3 regions of the Mesorhizobium sp. B2-6-2 genome follow, and region 3 is predicted to be linked to each of the others. Evidence: predicted binding sites of a transcription regulator. Region 3 holds the regulator's gene; each other region holds the start of a gene.
The links. Region 3 encodes LexA, which represses DNA repair genes until DNA is damaged. Its sites were predicted from a motif close to TGTTCNNNNTGTGTTCNG; they were not measured.
Positions count from the first base shown of each region.

Region 1: the regulator LexA is predicted to act here: its motif matches at 1,100-1,117, upstream of rhuM (RhuM family protein).
Region 2: the regulator LexA is predicted to act here: its motif matches at 1,119-1,136, upstream of FJ419_RS08210 (UvrD-helicase domain-containing protein).

Region 1 covers NZ_VFUG01000028.1:25,869-28,138, forward strand. Annotated here, with positions in the region: gene lpdA (dihydrolipoyl dehydrogenase) at 1-12, shown strand, start outside; gene rhuM (RhuM family protein) at 45-1,076, opposite strand; gene FJ419_RS29275 (TraB/GumN family protein) at 1,683-2,270, opposite strand, start outside.
Region 2 covers NZ_VFUG01000003.1:29,963-32,232, forward strand. Annotated here, with positions in the region: gene FJ419_RS08210 (UvrD-helicase domain-containing protein) at 1-1,078, opposite strand, end outside; gene FJ419_RS08215 (glucose/quinate/shikimate family membrane-bound PQQ-dependent dehydrogenase) at 1,262-2,270, shown strand, end outside.
Region 3 covers NZ_VFUG01000008.1:99,500-101,769, forward strand. Annotated here, with positions in the region: gene kynU (kynureninase) at 1-442, opposite strand, end outside; gene lexA (transcriptional repressor LexA) at 877-1,611, shown strand; gene FJ419_RS17780 (ComEC/Rec2 family competence protein) at 1,648-2,270, opposite strand, start outside.

The DNA of each region.
Region 1 (2,270 bases), on a different contig from region 3:
ATTCACATCTGAAAGGCGTCATAGGCTTCTTCTTTCTTTGTCTGCTATCGGCGTGGCGACTTCGGCAGTTTCTTCGCCTCCTTGGCCAAGGAGGCGATGCGTTCGTCAGCTTCCTGATGGCGTTCAAGCTTCCGCTGCCGATCGAATTTCTCGTACTGCGCTTCAGCGATACGCTTTGCGTCAGAGGTTTTCACGGAGCCGCCGGATCGCAGGACTGTTCGCCCAAGCTGACGCAACTGTTGGTCGAGAAGGGTCTGCGCATCCTGCATCACGACAAGCCTGCCCATGTCGAGCTGGTCTTCGAATATGTCGAGCAAGATGGTCGTGAGCCGGTTTAGCTCTTTGATCTCGCCTTCAGCGAGATAGTTCTTCGAAACGGCGACATCAGTCTTTCTAATGTTGTCGTTTGGCCACGACCGTAAGCCCATGTTTTCAAATTGGTAGTTTGCCCTGGCGGCGATTATTTCCGCGGGCGTCTGCGATGTGACCGCGTAGACCAGCTTGGCTTGCGTCCGTTGATAGAACTCGCGCGCCGCTTCGGTGGTGCCGTCGTAGTCCTGGCACATGGCGCAAATGCTGCGCAGCTCGCGGTAGATGTTCGCCTCGTCGGAACGAATGTCACGGATTATCTCACGTAGCTCAGCGACCCGATCTGCACTCTCGGGACGCTTTAGACGTGGAGAATCGACAATGAATCCCTTCTTGGCGAACTGGACCAGGATGCCCGTGGCCCAGCGACGGAAAAGAGTGGCCTGGGTCGATGACACCCGATAGCCAACCGAGATCACCATATCCAGGTTGTAGACAGCGACCGGCCTGCCCAGACTTATGTGCACTTTTTGCACAGAAGTCGCTTCGTCGAGTTCCCCCTCCTCAATTACATTGTTGATATGCCGCGTGATCGTGGTGCGATCCCGCCCAAATAGGTCGGCAATCTGCGCCTGCGTCATCCACAGGGTGTCACCTTCGAAGCGGATATCGAGCTGAATGCCTTTTTCGGTGCTGTAGACGAGAAACCGATCGCCAGTCTCTTCGTCTTCTACCAGATGTACCGGTTCATTTTCATCATCAGTCATAAGGATGCCCGACTCGGTTGCACGAGAACATTATAGCAACTTCCGCTACCGAACACCCGGTCATGCCACCATTCTCCGCGATTTGCCTGCCCCAACCAAAACGGCCCGCCTCTCGGCGGGCCGTTCATCTTCAAGCTGTTGCCAGGTTACTGAGCCGGCGCAGGTGCCGGGGCTGGCGCAGGGGTGGGCGCGGGCGCGGGCGCAGGTGCCGGAGCTGGCGCGGGAGCCGGGGCAGGCGCCGGAGTTGGCTCAGGCGCCGGAGCAGGCGTTGCAGGGGCCGGAGCCGGCGTGCTGGCGGCCGGCGGCTCAGCCGGGGCGGGCGCATGCTCGCCGCCGCTTCTGCCAAAGACATAATACGCAACCACGGCCAGGATAATGACAACAAGGGCGATCAGCCATCCGCTGCCGCCACCACCGCCACTCGAGGTGGGAGGCGTGCTCGAAGGGGTGAACGGGTCGTTAGGGTTCGCCATGAAACGTGTCCTCCTTGGATGAAAGTCATCAAAATAACAGCCATCAACGCGCTGAGCCCGCATCGGGTTTCACGCGGACGGACGGAAAGCGCTGAAAAACCGGCGTTTTCAGGTCCGCCAGCCGCCAGACGACTCAGTTGACGGCGGTAACAATATACCCTGCCTTGCGAAAATCCTCGACCAGTCCTTCCGAACCGGGCAGATGCATGGCGCCGACGGCCATGAAGACGTTGCCCTTGGTCAATATCGGCCCGGCATGCGCCGCCATCACCTTGTTGCGGCTGGTGATCATGGTCTGCTCGAAGGCGGCATAGCCGGCCTTGTCGTCCGCCGTCTCCGGCAGCACGGCGCGGAACAGCGGCCAGAACATGCCGACCTCGCCACGCTGGTAGAGCACGATCATCGTCTCGTTGACGTCGTTCACCTTGTCGCCGAGCTTCATCGTCTCGACCAGGCTCTTCATGTGGAATTCGATCGGCAGCGAGGCCATGGCGCGCAATTGATCGACGGCGGTTTCGAGCCCTTCGACGTCCTTTCCCGAAGCCTTGGCGTCCGAGGCAAGCTTGACGTCCAGCACGAGTTCGCCGGCGCTCTGGCGCGCCACCTCGCAGGCCGGCAACGCCATCATCGCCGACAGGATCCACGGCTTCATCTTGGCGACCGTCGCCGGCGGGATGCCGCGCGCGTCGAGCCCCTTGTCCAGCGCCGCCGCATCGTCCGG
Region 2 (2,270 bases), on a different contig from region 3:
GCGAGGCGGCGCCCAAAATATGCGCGGTGGAGCGATAGTTGCGTTCCAGCCGGATGATGGTGGCGCCCGGGAAATCCTTGTCGAAGCGCAGGATGTTGTCGACCTCGGCGCCGCGCCAGCCATAGATCGACTGGTCGTCGTCGCCGACGCAGCAAATATTTACGGCACTGGCTCCAATCTCCCCCACTTGGGGGGAGATTGGCCTGCCGCCGGCGTCAGCGCCTTTGCGCCCAGAATTGGGCCTCTGCGCCAGAAGCCGCAGCCACATGTACTGCGCGGTGTTGGTGTCCTGGTATTCGTCGACGAGGATGTATTTGAACTTGCGGTGGTAGTCCTTCAGCACATCCGGATAGGCGCGGAAGATGCGGATCGGATGGTAGAGCAGGTCGCCGAAGTCGCAGGAGTTCAGCGTCTGCAGCCGTTCCTGGTAGGCCTTGTAGAGCTGGCGGCCCTTGCCGTTGCCGAAGCTGCGCGCATCGCCTTCCGCGATTTCATCGGGGCCAAGGCCCTTGTTCTTCCAGTTGTCGAGCATCTGGGCGAAGGTCTTGGCCGGCCAGCGCTTGTCGTCCAGCCCCTCAGCCTGGATCAGTTGCTTGATCAGCCGCACCACGTCATCGGTGTCGAGAATGGTGAAATCCGATTTCAGCCCGGCAAGCTCGGCGTGGCGGCGAAGCAGCTTCACGCCGATCGAGTGGAAGGTGCCGAGCCAAGGCATGCCCTCGACATTGCCTTCGCCGATCAGGATGCCGATGCGCTGCTTCATCTCGCGCGCGGCCTTGTTGGTGAAGGTGACGGCCAGGATCTGCGAGGGAAAGGCCCTGCCGGTGGCAAGGAGATGGGCAATGCGCGTGGTGAGCACCCGCGTCTTGCCGGTGCCCGCGCCGGCCAGCACCAGAACCGGGCCTTCGGTCGTCTCGACGGCGAGCCGCTGCTCCGGGTTCAGGCCCTTGAGATAATCGGGCACGCCGTTCTGGCCGCTGCGGGCGGCCATGGCGCGCGCGGCTATGCCGGATGGGGCCGCAGCGGGCCGCGCATTCGGTTCATCGAAAAAAGGCATGTCCTCGGAAAAGCCCGACATCGCTCCCGAATGTAGTGATTCGGCAGCGAAAGACCAGAACTGTCTACGTTTTGTTCTAGTTTTCGCGTGTCTGGCCGCAACTTGACAGCCGGAGCGGGTGAGGGAAAGCTGCCGGCAGGGCAGGGACGGCTCGCCGTCGCCTGAAAGCGGCCGCGAAGGCGCAACAGTCGAAGGAGCACCGTCTTGGCTGTCACCATCACCTCCCTCGTCCTCTTCCTCATCGGTCTCATTCTCGGCGGCGGCGGCATCTGGCTCATCGCGCTGGGCGGCAGTTGGTACTACCTGATCGCCGGCCTGGTCTTCCTGATCACCGCCTGGCTGCTGTTCAGGCGCAGGTCGACCTCGCTCTGGCTCTACGCGCTGTTCGTACTGGCCACGCTATCCTGGGCGGTCTGGGAAATCGGCTTCGACTGGTGGCAGCTCAGCCCGCGCGGCGGCGTCATCGTGCTCATCGCCCTGTGGCTGCTGACGCCGTGGGCAAGGCGGGGGCTGCTCGGGCCGGACGGACGCGCGCCGCTGATCCTGGCCGTGCTTGCCTCGCTCGCGGTCGCCGGTTATTCGATGACCGCCGATCCCATGGATATCGGCGGCACGCTGGGCACCGAAAAGGCGGCGACGGCCGCCAATCTCGGCGGCGACATGCCGGCCGGCGAGTGGCAGTTCTACGGCCGCACGCCCTTCGGCCAGCGCTATTCGCCGCTCGACCAGATCACGCCTGACAACGTCGCCAAGCTGCAGCCTGCTTGGACCTATCGCACCGGCGACGTGAAAGGCCCCGACGATATCGGCGAGACGACCTATCAGGTGACGCCGCTGAAGGTGGGCGACGCGCTGTTCATCTGCACGCCGCATAATTTCGCCATCGCCATCGATGCCGCGAGCGGCAAGGAGAAGTGGCGCTACGATCCGAAGATCAAGCTCGACCCCAACCGCCAGCATCAGACCTGCCGCGGCGTGTCCTATTATGCCGACGCCAAGATCGCCTCCGGCCAGCCTTGCGCCGCGCGCATCTACCTGCCGACCTCCGACGCCCGGCTGATCGCGCTCGACGCCGCGAACGGGCAGGTGTGTCCGTCCTTCGCCGAGGGCGGCACGCTGAACCTGATGGCCAACATGCCCTATCCGAAGTCGGGCTATTATTATTCGACGTCGGCGCCGCTGATCGTCGGCGGCAAGATCATCGTCGGCGGCG
Region 3 (2,270 bases):
GCAGCACCGTGCCGGGCAGCGTCGATGCGACCCCTTCCGCCATATAGAGGTCGGTCGGAAAGCTGTCGGCCTCGGCAACGATCACCGAACGCTCGGGCCGCATCGCAAGTGCCGCATGCAGGACCTTGTAGATGTTGATCGAAGTCGTGTCGCAGACGACCGTCTGGCCGGGTTTCGCGCCGATCAGGCGCCCGAGCTGGTCGCCCAGCTCGATGGGCATATCGAACCAGCCGGCGGTGTTCCAGGCGCGGATGAGATCGCGCGCCCATTCCTGCCTCGCGGCAGTCTCGATCTCGTTGAAGACGTCGATCGAAGCTGCGCCCAGCGAATTGCCGTCGAGGTATATGACGCCTTCCGGCAAGACGAAGCGATCGCGCATGGCGCGCAGCGGATCCGCGGCATCCATCGCCTCGACTTCGGCGAGATCAGGAATTCCCCTCATTGTGCTGCCGCCTCCATTTCGACCTGGTCAAGGGGGTTGTCTCACCACCGTCGGCGACAGGGCAAGAACCTTTGGTCCTATGTTAGCTGGTCCATAGACGGCGAAGACCATGGATCGGAATCATTGCCAAGGTTGGCATTTTGGGTTCGTTTCGTTCACGGTGCGGCACGCTTGCGCAGGAACCGGCGGGATCCTATCCGCGGCTTCGTGATGGTGTCGGCTCTTGTTTCAGCTTAAGGAGGCTCCAAAATATGAGCGGAATCAACGCCGCTACCCCAACCGGGGCGGCCAAGGCGTCACCGGATGCGACATTGTTTCGGCGGCCTTAACAAATTCACTAAACTTTAAACGGTTGCGGAACACAACTGGAACAGATAGTGTTTGTTCTGGGTTTGTTTTTCTGATTCTGGGTTCAGAACCCGTGGGGGCCGCCGATGCTGACGCGCAAACAACATGAACTCCTGATGTTCATCCATGAACGCCTGAAGGAGAGCGGGATTCCTCCATCATTCGATGAGATGAAGGAGGCGCTCGACCTTGCCTCCAAATCCGGCATCCACCGGCTGATCACGGCGCTGGAAGAACGCGGCTTCATTCGCCGGCTGCCGAACCGGGCGCGCGCGCTGGAAGTGCTGCGCCTGCCCGACTCGATCGCGCCTGGCCTGAATGCCGCGAAGAAGTTTTCGCCGAGCGTCATCCAGGGCGGCCAAGGCAATCTCAACCGCCAGGTCAAGCCGGCGGCGCCATCGCGCACCCCGACGCCAAGCAATGACGACGAGGCCGCGGCGGCCGTATCCATTCCGGTGATGGGCCGCATCGCCGCCGGCGTACCGATTGACGCTATCCAGCACCAGACGCATTCGATCTCGGTGCCGCCGGACATGATCATGGGCGGCGAGCATTATGCGTTGGAGGTCAAGGGCGACTCGATGATCGAGGCCGGGATCTTCGACGGCGATACCGTCATCATCCGCAATGCCAACACGGCAAGCCCGGGTGAGATCGTGGTGGCGCTGGTCGACGATGAGGAGGCGACGCTTAAGCGTTTCCGCCGCAAGGGTGCTTCGATCGCGCTCGAGGCCGCCAATCCGGCCTATGAGACCCGGATCTTTGGACCGGACCGGGTCAAGGTTCAGGGCAAGCTCGTGGGACTTATCCGCCGCTACTGAGCAGAACTGGCCGGCCTTCTTCGCCCGGACGACAATCTATTGGGCCGGTGCGGCTGCTGGTTTTTCCGGCTGCTTATAGGGCGCCAGTCCCCTCGCCTCGCGCGTGTATTTCCGCTGCTCGTGCCAGGGCCGGTATGGTTCTACGACTGCGTAGCGGACGGTGGGCCGCGCGGTTGCCGATTGCGGATCGAAGAAAACGGCGGCGCTGCCGTCGCGCGCCAGCTGCCGCTTGGTAACGACGAGCACACGCGGATCGGGGCATGGGTTATAGGCCGTGGCGTCGTTGATGACGATGAGGTCGGCGAAACCGCAGGCTGGCCGGGCGGCGTCGCGGGTCTCGGCGAGCGCGACGATCGCGCCGGAAGGATGCCGGCCGATGCAGAGATCGCCGCTGCAGTAGAAGGGCGAGCCGGGCGGCAGGTCGACGGGATCGGCAATGTCCAGCGTATCTTTGGCGAACCTTTCCGGCGGTACGACATCCTCGGATTTCAGCGCCCGTTTCCAGTTGTCGGTGGTGAACTCGTTAGAGCGTTCGCGATTGACGGCAAGCTCGCCGCCGCCGATCGGCATCGCCACCAGATGCGCGTCCTCGGAAATGAGCACATCCGGTGTGCGGACGTGCGGAATGGCTAGCAGCGCGGCGAGCGCGAAGGGTACGG